3 regions of the Kitasatospora sp. NPDC059648 genome follow, and region 1 is predicted to be linked to each of the others. Evidence: riboswitches for the same ligand, from Rfam matches in the RefSeq annotation. Region 1 holds a riboswitch; each other region holds the start of a gene.
The links. Region 1 has a riboswitch for thiamine pyrophosphate ahead of thiC (phosphomethylpyrimidine synthase ThiC). Riboswitches for the same ligand answer to the same signal wherever they lie in the genome.

Region 1 (4,281 bases):
GCTGCCGGCCGACCAGCGCTCATACACCCGCCGGACCCTGGACGAGGCCGTCCGCTCGTGGTGGCGCGAGCTGCCGGAGGACACCGGCCTCCGGGACGCCTGGGACGGTCTGAGCCGGTGCGCCGCACGCCTGGACGCCCGGCGGGGGAGCACCGGCACCGCAGCTCTTCGGGAGCTGCCCGCCCCCTACCCGGTTCGGGTCCGCGCCCGCCGTACCGTCACCGCCCAGGGGCTGGTGCCCTTCCGAGGCAACTTCTACGCCCTGCCGGAGCACCTGGTCGACGCACCGGTGGAAGTCCGCCGACGCCTCGACCAGTCCCACCTGTCCATCGCCACCCCCGCCGGCGCCGTGATCGCCCGCTGCCCGCTCGCTCCGGCGGAGGCCGGGCTGACGGTCGTCGAGCACAGCAGTGCGATCACCGTGCTGGAGCGCCACCCGGCACCGGTGCCCGCCGACGCCCCGCTCTGCCAGCGGAACACGCCGCGTCCGCCGTCCCCGCAGGCCCTGGCCGAAGCCGACGCGCTACGCGCCCGGTTCGCCCTCCAGCGCACCCGTCGGACCGACGGGGAGGGCAAGGCCGCGGCACCCCGGGTGCCCGCCCCGCGGGAGCGTCCGACCGGCGGCGCCGGGAGCTGAGCAGTCCCCGCACGAGTCCGACCGGCCGCCGCACAGCGGGCGACCGGCCGCCGGCGGCCGGTCCGGTGAGCGGCCCTCCGACGAGGGCGCCACCGGAACAGACGAGGGCGCCACCGGAACACGCGGGCGGCCGTGCCGGGAACCACCCACCCGGCAACGGCCGCTCGCCGCGGAGCTTCCGGGAGCCCTCCGTCGAGCAGAGGATCGAGGGAGGCACGGCTGCGGCCGGGGAGCCGGGACCGGCTCCCCGGCCACGGCGTCCACGGGGTCAGTCGGCCAGCGGGAGGTAGACCCGGCTGCCCTGGGCCTTGAACTCCTCGGACATGGCCTGCATGCCGGCCTCGGCGTCGGCGTCGAACTCGCTGGTGACGGCCGTGGAGCCGTCGCCGTGCTCGTCCCGGATCTTCTGGGAGATCTTCATCGAGCAGAACTTCGGGCCGCACATCGAGCAGAAGTGGGCCGTCTTGGCGGGTTCGGCGGGGAGGGTCTCGTCGTGGAAGTCGCGGGCGGTCTCCGGGTCGAGGGCCAGGTTGAACTGGTCCTCCCAGCGGAACTCGAAGCGGGCGTCGGAGAGGGCGTCGTCCCAGGCCTGGGCGCCGGGGTGGCCCTTGGCGAGGTCGGCGGCGTGGGCGGCGATCTTGTAGGTGATCACGCCGGTCTTGACGTCGTCCCGGTTGGGCAGGCCCAGGTGCTCCTTGGGCGTGACGTAGCAGAGCATCGCGGTGCCCCACCAGGCGATCATCGCGGCGCCGATGCCCGAGGTGATGTGGTCGTAGCCGGGGGCGACGTCGGTGGTGAGGGGGCCGAGGGTGTAGAACGGCGCCTCGTCGCAGATCTCCTTCTGGAGATCCATGTTCTCCTTGATCTTGTGCATCGGGACGTGGCCCGGGCCCTCGATCATCACCTGGACGTCGCGCTCGCGGGCGATCCGGCCCAGCTCGCCGAGGGTCTGCAGTTCGGCGAACTGCGCCTCGTCGTTGGCGTCGGCGATGGAGCCGGGGCGCAGGCCGTCACCGAGCGAGAAGGTGACGTCGTAGGAGGCCAGGATGTCGCAGAGTTCCTCGAAGTTGGTGTAGAGGAAGTTCTCCTGGTGGTGCGCCAGGCACCACGCGGCCATGATGGAGCCGCCGCGCGAGACGATGCCGGTCTTGCGCCGCGCGGTGAGCGGGACGTACCGCAGCAGCACGCCCGCGTGGACGGTCATGTAGTCGACGCCCTGCTCGCACTGCTCGATGATGGTGTCCCGGTAGACCTCCCAGCTCAGCTCCTCGGCCTTGCCGTCGACCTTCTCCAGGGCCTGGTAGAGCGGCACGGTGCCGATCGGCACGGGGGAGTTGCGCAGGATCCACTCGCGGGTGGTGTGGATGTTGCGGCCGGTGGAGAGGTCCATGACGGTGTCGGCGCCCCAGCGGGTGGCCCAGGTCATCTTCTCCACCTCCTCCTCGATCGAGGAGGTGACGGCGGAGTTGCCGATGTTGGCGTTGATCTTCACCAGGAAGTTGGTGCCGATGATGGCCGGTTCCACCTCGGGGTGGTTCACGTTGACCGGGATGACGGCCCGGCCGCGGGCCACCTCCGCGCGCACGAACTCCGGCTCCAGGCCCTCGCGCAGCGCCACGAACTCCATCTCCGGCGTCACCACGCCCCGCTTGGCGTAGGCGAGTTGGGTGACGGCGGCGCCACCGCGGCCGCGCAGCGGGCGGCGCGGCCGGCCGGGGAAGACGGCGTCCAGGTTGCGCAGGTTGCCCCCGCGCGGCGAGGTGTGCTTGATCCCGTCGTCCTCGGGGCGCGCCTCGCGGCCGTCGTACTCCTCGACGTCGCCGCGCTGGCGGATCCAGGCGTCGCGCAGGGCGGGCAGGCCGCGCCGCACGTCGGGCTCGTAGGCGGGGTCGGTGTACGGGCCGGAGGTGTCGTACAGCGGGACGGTCCGGCCGTTGGTGAGCTGCACCTCGCGGTAGGGCACCCGCAGGTCCGGGCGGGACCCGTCGCGGTAGGCCTTGCGCCAGGCCGGGGTGGGGTAGCCGGTGCGCTCGCTGCTGGGGGCGCTCTGGGCAGACTGCGGCTGTGCTTCGAACGTGGTCATCTGACCTCTACTCCCTACGCCGGCATTACCCGGTCAGGTTCCTGCGGTCGACGCAGCCGTCGGTCCGTCCGTCGACGTCCCGGTCAGCGCCCTCTCAGCCCGGTGCTCCGAGCTCCCGCGTCGCAGGCGGTGTTGCCTGCACATGACGCCCAACACCGTAGCGAGCCGATCGCCGCAGGTCCAGACGGTCCCCGAACGGAACCGGCCAAGGAACCGGCCGAGGAACCGGCAGGGCACCGGCCGAGGAGCCGTCCGCGCGAAGCCGTCGGAGAGGCGGCGCAAAGGCCGAGGCCCGGCCCCCGCGGACGGGGTACCGGGCCTCCGGAGGTGCTCCGCGCGGCGCGCGGAGCGGGGTCAGCTCTTGGCGGCCTTCTTCACCAGGATCACCACGGCGGCCGCGATGCCGACGACCACCAGCAGCTTGATCACGATGCTCAGCAGGGCGCCGACCACGCCGAACACGAAGGCGATGACGTTCCAGGCCAGCACCAGGACCAGCACCGGGATGACGATGTTGCGCACCCAGGAGGGCAGCGACTTCCAGAGCTCAGCCATGTCGGTTCCTCTTCTCCCCTCGGGCCGGCTGCCGTCCGGTGCCGTATCCCGCTTGCTTTCGATGCTTCGATCGTACGGGGGCGCGAGCGGCGGAACGAGGGCCAACGGCCCGGAGAGAACCCCGAGATCACCCTTATCCGACCCCCCGGGACGACCCCCGAGAATCGGCGGGGCGCACGTCAGACCGGCCAGCGCTCCCCGCGCCAGGCGGCGTCCCAGAACATCCACTCGTAGCGCGAGGTGGTCCTGAAGTGTTCGACCACCCGGCGCCGTTCGGCCGCCGACAGCTCCTCGCCGAGCCGGTCGGTGAGCGCCAGCACCCGGCGCACCACGGACTGGAAGGCCTCGTCGCCGTAGGTGGCGATCCACCTGGCGTACAGCGGGTCGGGGGAGCCCTGCGCGAGCAGCGCCTCGCCGACCCGGGCGTAGATCCAGTAGCAGGGCAGCACCGCTCCGAGCGCCTCGGCGAAGGAGCCGCCGTAGACGGTGGCCAGCAGGTAGCTGGTGTAGGCCCGGGTGGTCGGCAGTACCGGTTCGGCGGCGGCCTCCTCGGCGGTGCCGCCGAAGGCGGTGAGGAACTCGGCGTGCATGCCCTGCTCGGCGGCCAGCGCGCCGACCGCGTCGTCGGCGAAGGCCCGGACGTCCTCCTCGCCAGGTGCCTTGGCGGCGCAGACGGCGAGCGCCCGGGCGTAGTCGCGCAGGTAGTGGGAGTCCTGGACGACGAAGTGGCGGAAGGCCTCGCGCGGCAGGGTGCCGTCGGTGAGGCCGCCGATGAAGGGGTGGGCGAGGATCTCGGCGTAGATCGGCTCGATCGACGCCCAGAGCTCGTCGGTGAGACTACGGGTCATACGGGCGACCCTAAGCGCTCAGTCCTCCGGCGGGGAGAACACGACCAGCACCCGCAGCTCCTCGGTGACGTGGTGGAACCGGTGCGGGGTGCCGGCCGGGACGTACACCACGCTGCCGCGACCGACGGTCGTCGTCTCGGCGCCGACGGTCAGCTCGG
Region 2 (4,281 bases), on a different contig from region 1:
GCAGGGCCACCAGGCCGCCGCGCTTCTTGCGCGGACCGCCGGGGCCGGTCGGGCCGCCGGGGTAGTCGGCCGGGTAGCCGAGCGGGCCGCCCGGCCCGCCCGGGTGGCCCGTGCCACCGGAGGCGGCGTCGTGGACGCCCCAGCCGCCGAGCGGCTGGCCGGCGCCGAAGGGGTGGTGGGCGTGCGTGGCGGGCCCGCCGGCAGCCGGGGCGCCGTACGGCTCCTGGGCGTTGGCGGCCGGAACGCCGTACGGGTCCTGGACACCGGCGGCCGGGGCGCCGTACGGCTCCTGGACACCGGCGGCGGGCACTCCGTGGGTCGGGGTCGCGTACGGGTTGGTGCCCGGCGGCACGGCGGGCGCGGCCGGAGCGGCGGCCTGCGCCGCCACGGCCGGGGCGGCCGGGACCGGGGCGGCCGGGACCGAGGCGGGCGCGACGGGCGGCGCGGGCGGCAGGACCGGCGGCGGGGCGTCGATGTAACCGGTGACCGGGTCGACGGCCGGCTCCTCGACGGCCGGCGCGGCCGGGGCCTCCGGCGCGGGGACCTTGGTGAAGGCGACGGTGGGCTTGTGCCCGCCCTCGGCCGGAGCCTCGTCCGCCGCGGTCGGGTCGGCCACCGGCTCGCCCGCCGGCTCCGGAACCCGGCTGAACGCCATGGTCGGCTTGTGGCCGCTGTCGGCCACCGGAGCGCCGTCGGCCGGAGCCTCGCTCACCGCCTGCGCCTGCGCCACGGGCTCCGCTGCCGGCTCCGGAACCCGCCTGAACGCCATGGTCGGCTTGTGGCCGCCCTGAGCGGTGCTGTCGGAAGCGGCGCCTGCCGCCTCCTGGGCCCCGGCGGGCTGCTCCCCCTGCGGCCCGGTGGGCCCAACCTCGCGCTCGGTGCTCACGGACGACCTCCATAGCTGACAGAACCAAGGACCATAGTTTTTCGCACCGTCGATTCGATTGCCGTAAGGACCCCTCTGAAGAACTCATAAGAATCCTTAGCCGCCACCGACGACCGGGGCTCCCCACCCCCGCCGGCATCCCGCGATGCGGACCGCGCACCCCGCGGCCTTTGGCGTTCGTACCCGTGCCGGTTAGCCTGTCGCTCCAAACTGACACGCGGGAGCTTGGACCCACCAGGCTGAGAGTGCGCATGTCGACGGTACGCCAGGCGAGCGACAGGCTGACCGTCGAGGGGGCGCTGACCGCCGGAACCTGTCCGGGTAATGCCGGCGTAGGGAGTATCGGCCATGCCGCCTGCTTCGCCATCCTCTTCTTCGGGCGCGCCCGAGTCCAAGGATTTCTCCGCTCTTCCCACCGTCTCGGCCACGGCCACCGCGCTGCTCGACCACCGGGTGGAGGCGCCGCTGGTGCTGGACACCGAGCCGCCGCGCACCCTGCGTTTCCGGGACCACTTCGCGCTCTGGATGAACCTGGGCGTCAGCCTGATCGGCTTCTCGACCGCGGCGACCGTGCTCGGCGAGAAGGGCAGCGAGCTGTCGCTGGCCGCCGCGGCGACCGCGATCGTGGCCGGTACGGCCGTCGGCACCGCGATGCTCGGCGTGGCCGCGCTGATCGGCGCCCGGACCGGCGCCCCGGCGATGGCCAACCTGCGCGGGCTGTTCGGCACCCGGCTCTCCTACCTGCCGACGGTGCTGAACATCGTCCAGTGCATCGGCTGGGGCGTGTTCGAGCTGCTGACCATCGCGGCGGGCGCGCAGACCGTCGCCCACACCGCCGGCTACCGCTGGCTGTTCGTGCTGCTCGCGGGCGCGCTGACCACCGCGCTGACGATCTGGCCGCTGGGCTCGATCGCGGTGCTGCGCCGCTTCGTGGCCGGGGCGGTCGCGGTCGCGATGGTGTACTTCACCATCCAGCTGGGCCGGCAGGGCGTGCCGGACCCGGGCGCGGGCAACTGGCACGGCTTCCTGGGCGCCACCGACGCGATGATCGCGGTGTCGATCTCCTTCGTCCCGATGGCCGCCGACTACACCCGGCACTCGCGCACCCCGCGCTCCTCCTTCTGGGGCAGCTTCTCCGGCTACACCGTCGCCCAGGTCTGGTGCTACGTGCTCGGCCTGATGGCACTGCTGCAGTCCGACGGCGACCCGAGCCGGATCTTCGACTCCTTCCTCGGCGTCTGGGCCGGCTGGCTGTTCCTGCTGGTGCTGGTGCTGCGCGAGACCGACCAGTCCTTCGCCAACGTGTACTCGACCGCGATGTCGCTGCAGAACCTGCTGCCGCGGGTGGACCGCCGGGTGCTGAGCGGCGGGATCGGCGTGCTGACCACCGTGCTGGCGCTGCGGATCGACCGGTTCACCGACACCTACAGCAACTTCCTCGGCCTGATCGGCTCGGTGTTCGTGCCGCTGCTGGCGGTGCTGGCGGTGGACTACTTCTTCGGCGCCGGCCGGCACGGCTGGGACCTCTCCGAGCGGGCCCCGTCCCGCTGGCCGATGCTGCTGCCGTGGGTGCTGGGCTTCGCCGTCTACCAGTTCATCGCGCCGACCGCGGTGGCCGACTGGTGGGTGGACTTCTGGACCTCCGCCCAGGAGGCGCTGCACTTCACCCCGCAGGAGTGGACCTCCGCCTCGCTGTTCGCCTTCCTGGTCCCGGCGCTGGCCACCTGGGCGCTCACCCCGCTGACCCGCCGCACCGCCCGGGCCTGAGGCGACGGCGGACCGCGGAGGAGCGCGGAGGCGGAGACGGCCCCGCAGGTTGGGACCGTCTTCGCCTCCGCGACACCTGCGCCCCCTATCGTTGGCCCCGTGACCAGCCCAGACCTGCCCCCGGCGGCGGCGCGCACCACGCCCTCCGTCCAGGTGATCGCCCACCGCGGCTCCTCCCATGCACTGCCCGAGCACACCCTCGCGGCCTACCGGCGCGCGCTCGACGAGGGCGCGGACGCGGTCGAGTGCGACGTCCGGGTGACGGCCGACGGCCACCTGGTCTGCGTCCACGACCGCCGGATCGGCCGGGTCTCCAACGGCCGCGGCACCGTCTCCGCGATGACCCTCGCCGAGCTGGAGGCGTACGACTTCGGCGCCTGGAAGACCGGGAAGCCCAGCACCGATCCCGAGTTGCGCGGCGTGCTGCGGCTGGAGCGGCTGCTGGAGCTGGTGGTGGACTGCGGCCGCCCGGTGGACCTGGCGATCGAGACCAAGCACCCGGTGCGGTTCCGCGGCCGGGTGGAGGCCGAGCTGCTGCGGATGCTGGAGCGGTTCAAGATCGGCGCGACCCGGGAGGGCGACCGCCCGTCCGCCCGGATCATGAGCTTCTCCTCGATCGCGCTGGACCGGGTGGCCGTCACCGCGCCCGCGTACGGCCGGGTGTTCCTGATCGAACGGATGCTGCCGCTTCTCGGCCAGCTGCGGCCGGGCCGTCCGCTGCCGGGCGGGGCGCGGATCGCCGGTCCGGGCATCGAGCTGATCAAGGCCAGGCCGCAGCTGGTGCCCCGGCTGCGCGAGCTGGGCCACGAGGTGCACGTGTGGACGGTGGACGAACCGGCCGACGTCGAGCTCTGCCTGGAGCTCGGCGTCTCCGCGATCATCACCAACCGGCCCGCCGAGGTGCTGGCGCAGCTCGGGCGGTGACCCGGGCGGTGGTCCCGGACGGGAACCGCCGCCGTACCGGTGGGGCCCGATCACTCTGGTCGGCAGTCAAACCTTCCGCGCACGGTATTGCCGGAATTCCTGCGCGCGGGCGACGGAGGGTGAGCACGGAATGGCCCCTCGGCGACCCTGGGTCGCGCCGCTCGAAATGGACTCGCGGGATCCCCCGATGGTCGTTTCCGACGCATTACCAAGGGGCATCCATCCCTCGGCATACGCTGAAGGAGGTCCGGGGGTGGCGTTGATGGTGGCGCGTGAAGTGCCTACTTCATCGACCATGGCAGTGCCGCACGGCCCAGCGAGTGTCGGGGTCGCACGGCGCCGACTGCGTCGAGATCTCGGTGACCGGCAGATACCGGAACCGGTCATCGATGATGCTGTACTGATCCTTTCCGAACTGTTGAGCAACGCCTGTCGGTACGCCCGTCCGCTCGGCCCGCTGCGGGCCCTGGGCCGAGGGGCCCGGGCCGAGGTGGTGGACCAGCTGCTGGTCGGCGTCCCCTCCGGGACGCATCCGGCGCCAGGCGGCCGGGAGCGCGAGGACGGCCCGGCCGAGCCGGACGGCGGGGTGCTGGTCCGCTGGCAGATGCACGCGGACGGCGTGCTCACCCTGGAGGTCACCGACGGCGGCGCGGCCACCCGGCCGGCGCCCGCCAGTCCCTCGCTGTCCTCGCGCGGCGGCCGCG
Region 3 (4,281 bases), on a different contig from region 1:
ACCGGGTCGTACGGCGTGTCCGCCCCGAGCACGGCGGCGGCCGCGGCCCCGCCCGACTGCAGCGCATTGTCCCAGTGCTGGACGGCCAGCCGGGCGCCGGAGCGGGCCGACGGGTAGCTGGCGCAGTCCCCGGCCGCGAACACCCCGGGCAGGCCGGTGCGCAGCCGCCCGTCCACCACGACCGCGCCGGAGGCGTCCAGCTCGACGCCCGAGGCGGCCAGCCAGCCGGTCGCGGGCCGGGCGCCGACGCCGACCACCACCTCGTCGGCGGGCAGGTGGGAGCCGTCCGCCAGCAGCACCGCCCCGGGCTCGACGGCGGCCACGCCGACGCCGCAGCGCAGTTCGACCCCGGCCTCGGCGTACCAGGCGGCCATCGCCGAGCCGACCTCGGTCGGCAGCGCGCCCGGCACCGGCGCCGGACCGGCCTCGACCACGGTGACCGCGCAGCCGGCCTGCCGCGCGGCGGTGGCCACCTCGGCGCCGATCCAGCCCGCGCCGACCAGCACCAGCCGCAGGCCGGGGCGCAGCAGCGCGCGCAGCGCCAGGGCGTCGTCCACGGTGTGCAGCAGGTGGGCCCGCTCGGCCCCGGGCAGGACGCGCGGGGTCGCGCCGGTGGCGATCACCAGGGAGCCGTAGGGGAGGTCGCCGCCGTCGGTGTGCAGCACACCGGGGGTGAGGCCGGTGGCGCGGCGGCCGGTGAGCAGCTCGATGCCGAGCCCCTCGTAGTCGATGTCCAGGGTGGTGGCGTCGGCCTTGCCGAGCAGCACGTCCTTGGAGAGCGGCGGCCGGTCGTACGGCGCGTGCGGCTCCTCGCCGACCAGGACGATCCGCCCCCGCCAGCCGCCCTGCCGCAGCTTCAGGGCGCACTGCGCTCCGGCCAGCCCGGCTCCGACGACGACCACCTGGTCCGTTCCGCTCAGCTCTGCCACGCCCGTCACTGTACTCAGTGCCCGGGCGGGCCCCGACGGCCGTCCGCCCCTCGTCCGCCCCTCGTCCGCTCCTCGTACGGCCCTTCGGCCGGGCCGACCCCCGGCGTTAAGGTGGGGGCACCACACGGGAGCCCGGCGAACCGGGCTGAGAGGCGGGCTGGCACGGCCCGCGACCGTCCGAACCTGATCCGGGTCATACCGGCGAAGGGAGGAGAGCAGCTTTGTCACGCTTGCCAACGGGCAGCCGCGCCGACGTGCTGGTGATCGGCGGGGGCGTCATCGGCCTCGCCGTCGCCTGGCGCGCCGCGCAGCGCGGGCTCGGGAACGTGGTCGTGGTCGACCCCTCCCCCGGTCGCGGAGCGGCCGCGGTCGCGGCCGGGATGCTCGCCCCGGTCACCGAGCTGCAGTACGGCGAGGAGCCCCTGCTGCGTCTGGGCATGGCCTCCAACGAGCGGTACGCGGCCTTCGCCGCCGAGCTCGCCGAGGCGAGCGGCGGCGAGGACACCGGCTACCGCCGGTGCGGCACGATCGCCGTCGCGCTGGACTCCGACGACCGCGAGGAACTGCGCGAACTGCACGCCTTCCACCAGCGGCTCGGCCTGGAGTCGAGCTGGCTGACCGGCCGGGAGGCCCGCAAGCTGGAGCCGATGCTCGCCCCCGGCGTGCGTGGCGGCCTGCACGTCGCGGACGACCACCAGGTGGACCCGCGCCGGCTGCTCACCGCGCTGGTGCTGGCCGGTGACCGGGCGGGCGTCGTGGGGCGGCGCGCCGAGGCCGTCGAGCTGCTGGTCGAAGGCGGCCGCGCGGTCGGCGTCCGGCTGAGCACCGGGGAGAGCCTGATCGCCGAGCAGGTCGTCCTGGCCGCCGGGCCGCACAGCCACCGGCTGCCGGGCCTGCCCGAGGGGGTGCTGCCCCCGGTCCGCCCGGTGAAGGGGCAGGTGCTGCGCCTCCACGTCCCCGACGCCTACCGGCCGTTCCTCTCCCGAAACGTCCGCGCGGTGGTGCGCGGCCGGCACCTCTACCTGGTGCCCCGGGAGAACGGCGAGCTGGTCATCGGCGCGACCACCGAGGAGCAGGGCTACGACACCACCGTCACCGCCGGCGGGGTGTACGAACTCCTGCGTGACGCGCACGAGTTGGTCCCGGGCATCACCGAACTCCCGCTGCGGGAGACGGCGGCCGGGCTGCGCCCCGGATCGCCGGACAACGCCCCGCTGCTGGGCCCGACCTCGCTGCCCGGGCTGGTCGCCGCCACCGGCCACTACCGCAACGGCGTGCTGCTCACCCCGGTGACCGCCGACCTGCTCGCCGACTACCTGGCGACCGGTGAAGTCCCCGAGACGGCAAGGCCGTTCACGCCCACCCGGTTCTCCCCCGACGCCCCCACCACGAAGGCCTCCGCATGACCGAGACCACCCCGACCGAGATCGCCCTGACCGTCAACGGCGAGCCCCGCCGGCTGCCCGCCGCCACCACCCTCGCCGAGCTGGTGGCCACCGTCAGCGCCGCCAACACGGGTGTCGCCGCCGCCCTCAACGAGGCCGTGGTGCCGCGCAGTTCGTGGCCCGTGACGCCGCTGAACAGCGGCGACCGGATCGAGATCCTCACCGCCGTCCAGGGAGGCTGAACCAGTGGCCGACGACCTTCTCACCATCGCCGGGACGACCTTCTCCTCCCGGCTGATCATGGGCACCGGCGGCGCGCCGAGCCTGGAGGTCCTGGAGCGCGCCCTGCTCGCCTCCGGCACCGAGCTGACCACCGTGGCCATGCGCCGGGTCGACGCCACCACCCAGGGCTCCGTCCTGGACGTGCTGACCCGCAACGGCATCCGCGTCCTGCCCAACACGGCCGGCTGCTTCACCGCCGGAGAGGCCGTGCTGACCGCCCGGCTGGCCCGCGAGGCGCTCGGCACCGACTGGGTGAAGCTGGAGGTGATCGCCGACGAGCGCACCCTGCTGCCGGACCCGATCGAACTGCTGGACGCCGCCGAGACGTTGGTCGACGACGGCTTCACGGTGCTCCCGTACACCAACGACGACCCGGTGCTGGCCCGCAAGCTGGAGGACGTCGGCTGCGCGGCCATCATGCCGCTGGGCTCGCCGATCGGCTCCGGTCTGGGCATCCGCAACCCGCACAACTTCCAGCTGATCGTGGAGGGTGCGGGAGTCCCGGTGGTCCTGGACGCGGGCGCCGGCACCGCCTCCGACGTCGCGCTCGCGATGGAGCTGGGCTGCTCCGCGGTGATGCTCGCCTCCGCGGTGACCAGGGCTCAGGACCCGGTGCTGATGGCCGAGGCGATGCGGCACGCGGCGGAAGCGGGGCGGCTCGCCCACCGGGCCGGCCGCATCCCGCGACGCTTCCACGCCGAGGCCTCCTCCGCGATGGCCGGCCGCGCCGACCTGGACACCCGCGAGCGGCCCGCCTTCGGGTCCGTGTAGGGCATGTCACAAGCCGGTCCCGGAGCGGTGTCCGCCGGGACCGGCGTCCGCCCGCCCCACTACACTCCCCCGGGTGGACATGGCATTGCACGACCCCCTGATCGGTACCCTGCTCGACAACCGGTACCGGGTCGAGCAGCGCATCGCGACCGGAGGGATGTCCACCGTCTACAAGGGCACCGACACCCGGCTGGACCGGGTGGTCGCCCTCAAGGTGATGCACCCCCAGCTGGCCGGGGACGAGGGCTTCACCGCCCGCTTCATCCGCGAGGCCAAGGCGGTCGCCAAGCTCACCCACCCCAACGTGGTCAACGTCTTCGACCAGGGCGCGGACGGCGGAAACGTTTTCCTCGCCATGGAGTACGTGCCCGGCCGCACCCTGCGCGACCTGCTGCGCGACCGCGGCGCGCTGTCGGTGCGGGCCGCGCTGGACGTGCTGGAGCCGGTGCTCGCCGCCCTCGGCGCCGCCCACCGCGCCGGGCTGGTCCACCGGGACGTCAAGCCGGAGAACGTGCTGATCACCGAGAGCGGTCTGGTCAAGGTCGCCGACTTCGGCCTGGTCCGGGTACTCGGCAGCGCCGACGGCGCGCCCACCTCGACCAGCACCGCCACCGGCGGCACCGTCATGGGCACGGTCTCCTACCTGGCCCCCGAGCAGATCCTCCCGGACGCCCCCACCGACCAGCGGGTCGACGTCTACGCGGCCGGCATCCTGCTGTACGAGATGCTCACCGGCCGCCGCCCGCACACCGGCGACAACCCCGTCCAGGTCATGTACAAGCACCTGCACGAGGACGTCCCCGCTCCTTCGCTGACCGCCCCCACCGTCGCCCCCGCACTGGACGCCATAGTGGCCGGCGCCTGCGCGCGGGCCGTCGAGGGCCGCCCGTACGACGCGGTGGAGCTGCTCGCCG

Region 2: another riboswitch for thiamine pyrophosphate. It lies ahead of ACFV1W_RS17810 (purine-cytosine permease family protein); the one in region 1 lies ahead of thiC (phosphomethylpyrimidine synthase ThiC).
Region 3: another riboswitch for thiamine pyrophosphate. It lies ahead of thiO (glycine oxidase ThiO); the one in region 1 lies ahead of thiC (phosphomethylpyrimidine synthase ThiC).

Annotation. Positions count from the first base shown of each region.
Region 1 is NZ_JBHWDU010000006.1:97,857-102,137, forward strand. Features, by position in the region: gene ACFV1W_RS06240 (IS21 family transposase) at 1-637, shown strand, start outside; gene thiC (phosphomethylpyrimidine synthase ThiC) at 906-2,720, opposite strand; TPP riboswitch at 2,715-2,849, opposite strand; gene ACFV1W_RS06250 (DUF5326 family protein) at 3,075-3,275, opposite strand; gene tenA (thiaminase II) at 3,455-4,123, opposite strand; gene ACFV1W_RS06260 (cupin domain-containing protein) at 4,142-4,281, opposite strand, start outside.
Region 2 is NZ_JBHWDU010000026.1:23,189-27,469, forward strand. Features, by position in the region: gene ACFV1W_RS17805 (trypsin-like peptidase domain-containing protein) at 1-886, opposite strand, end outside; TPP riboswitch at 1,094-1,242, shown strand; gene ACFV1W_RS17810 (purine-cytosine permease family protein) at 1,235-2,653, shown strand; gene ACFV1W_RS17815 (glycerophosphodiester phosphodiesterase) at 2,753-3,577, shown strand; gene ACFV1W_RS17820 (ATP-binding protein) at 3,873-4,281, shown strand, end outside.
Region 3 is NZ_JBHWDU010000014.1:94,018-98,298, reverse strand. Features, by position in the region: gene ACFV1W_RS11935 (NAD(P)/FAD-dependent oxidoreductase) at 1-938, opposite strand, end outside; TPP riboswitch at 1,044-1,156, shown strand; gene thiO (glycine oxidase ThiO) at 1,151-2,335, shown strand; gene thiS (sulfur carrier protein ThiS) at 2,332-2,556, shown strand; gene ACFV1W_RS11920 (thiazole synthase) at 2,561-3,367, shown strand; gene pknB (Stk1 family PASTA domain-containing Ser/Thr kinase) at 3,447-4,281, shown strand, end outside.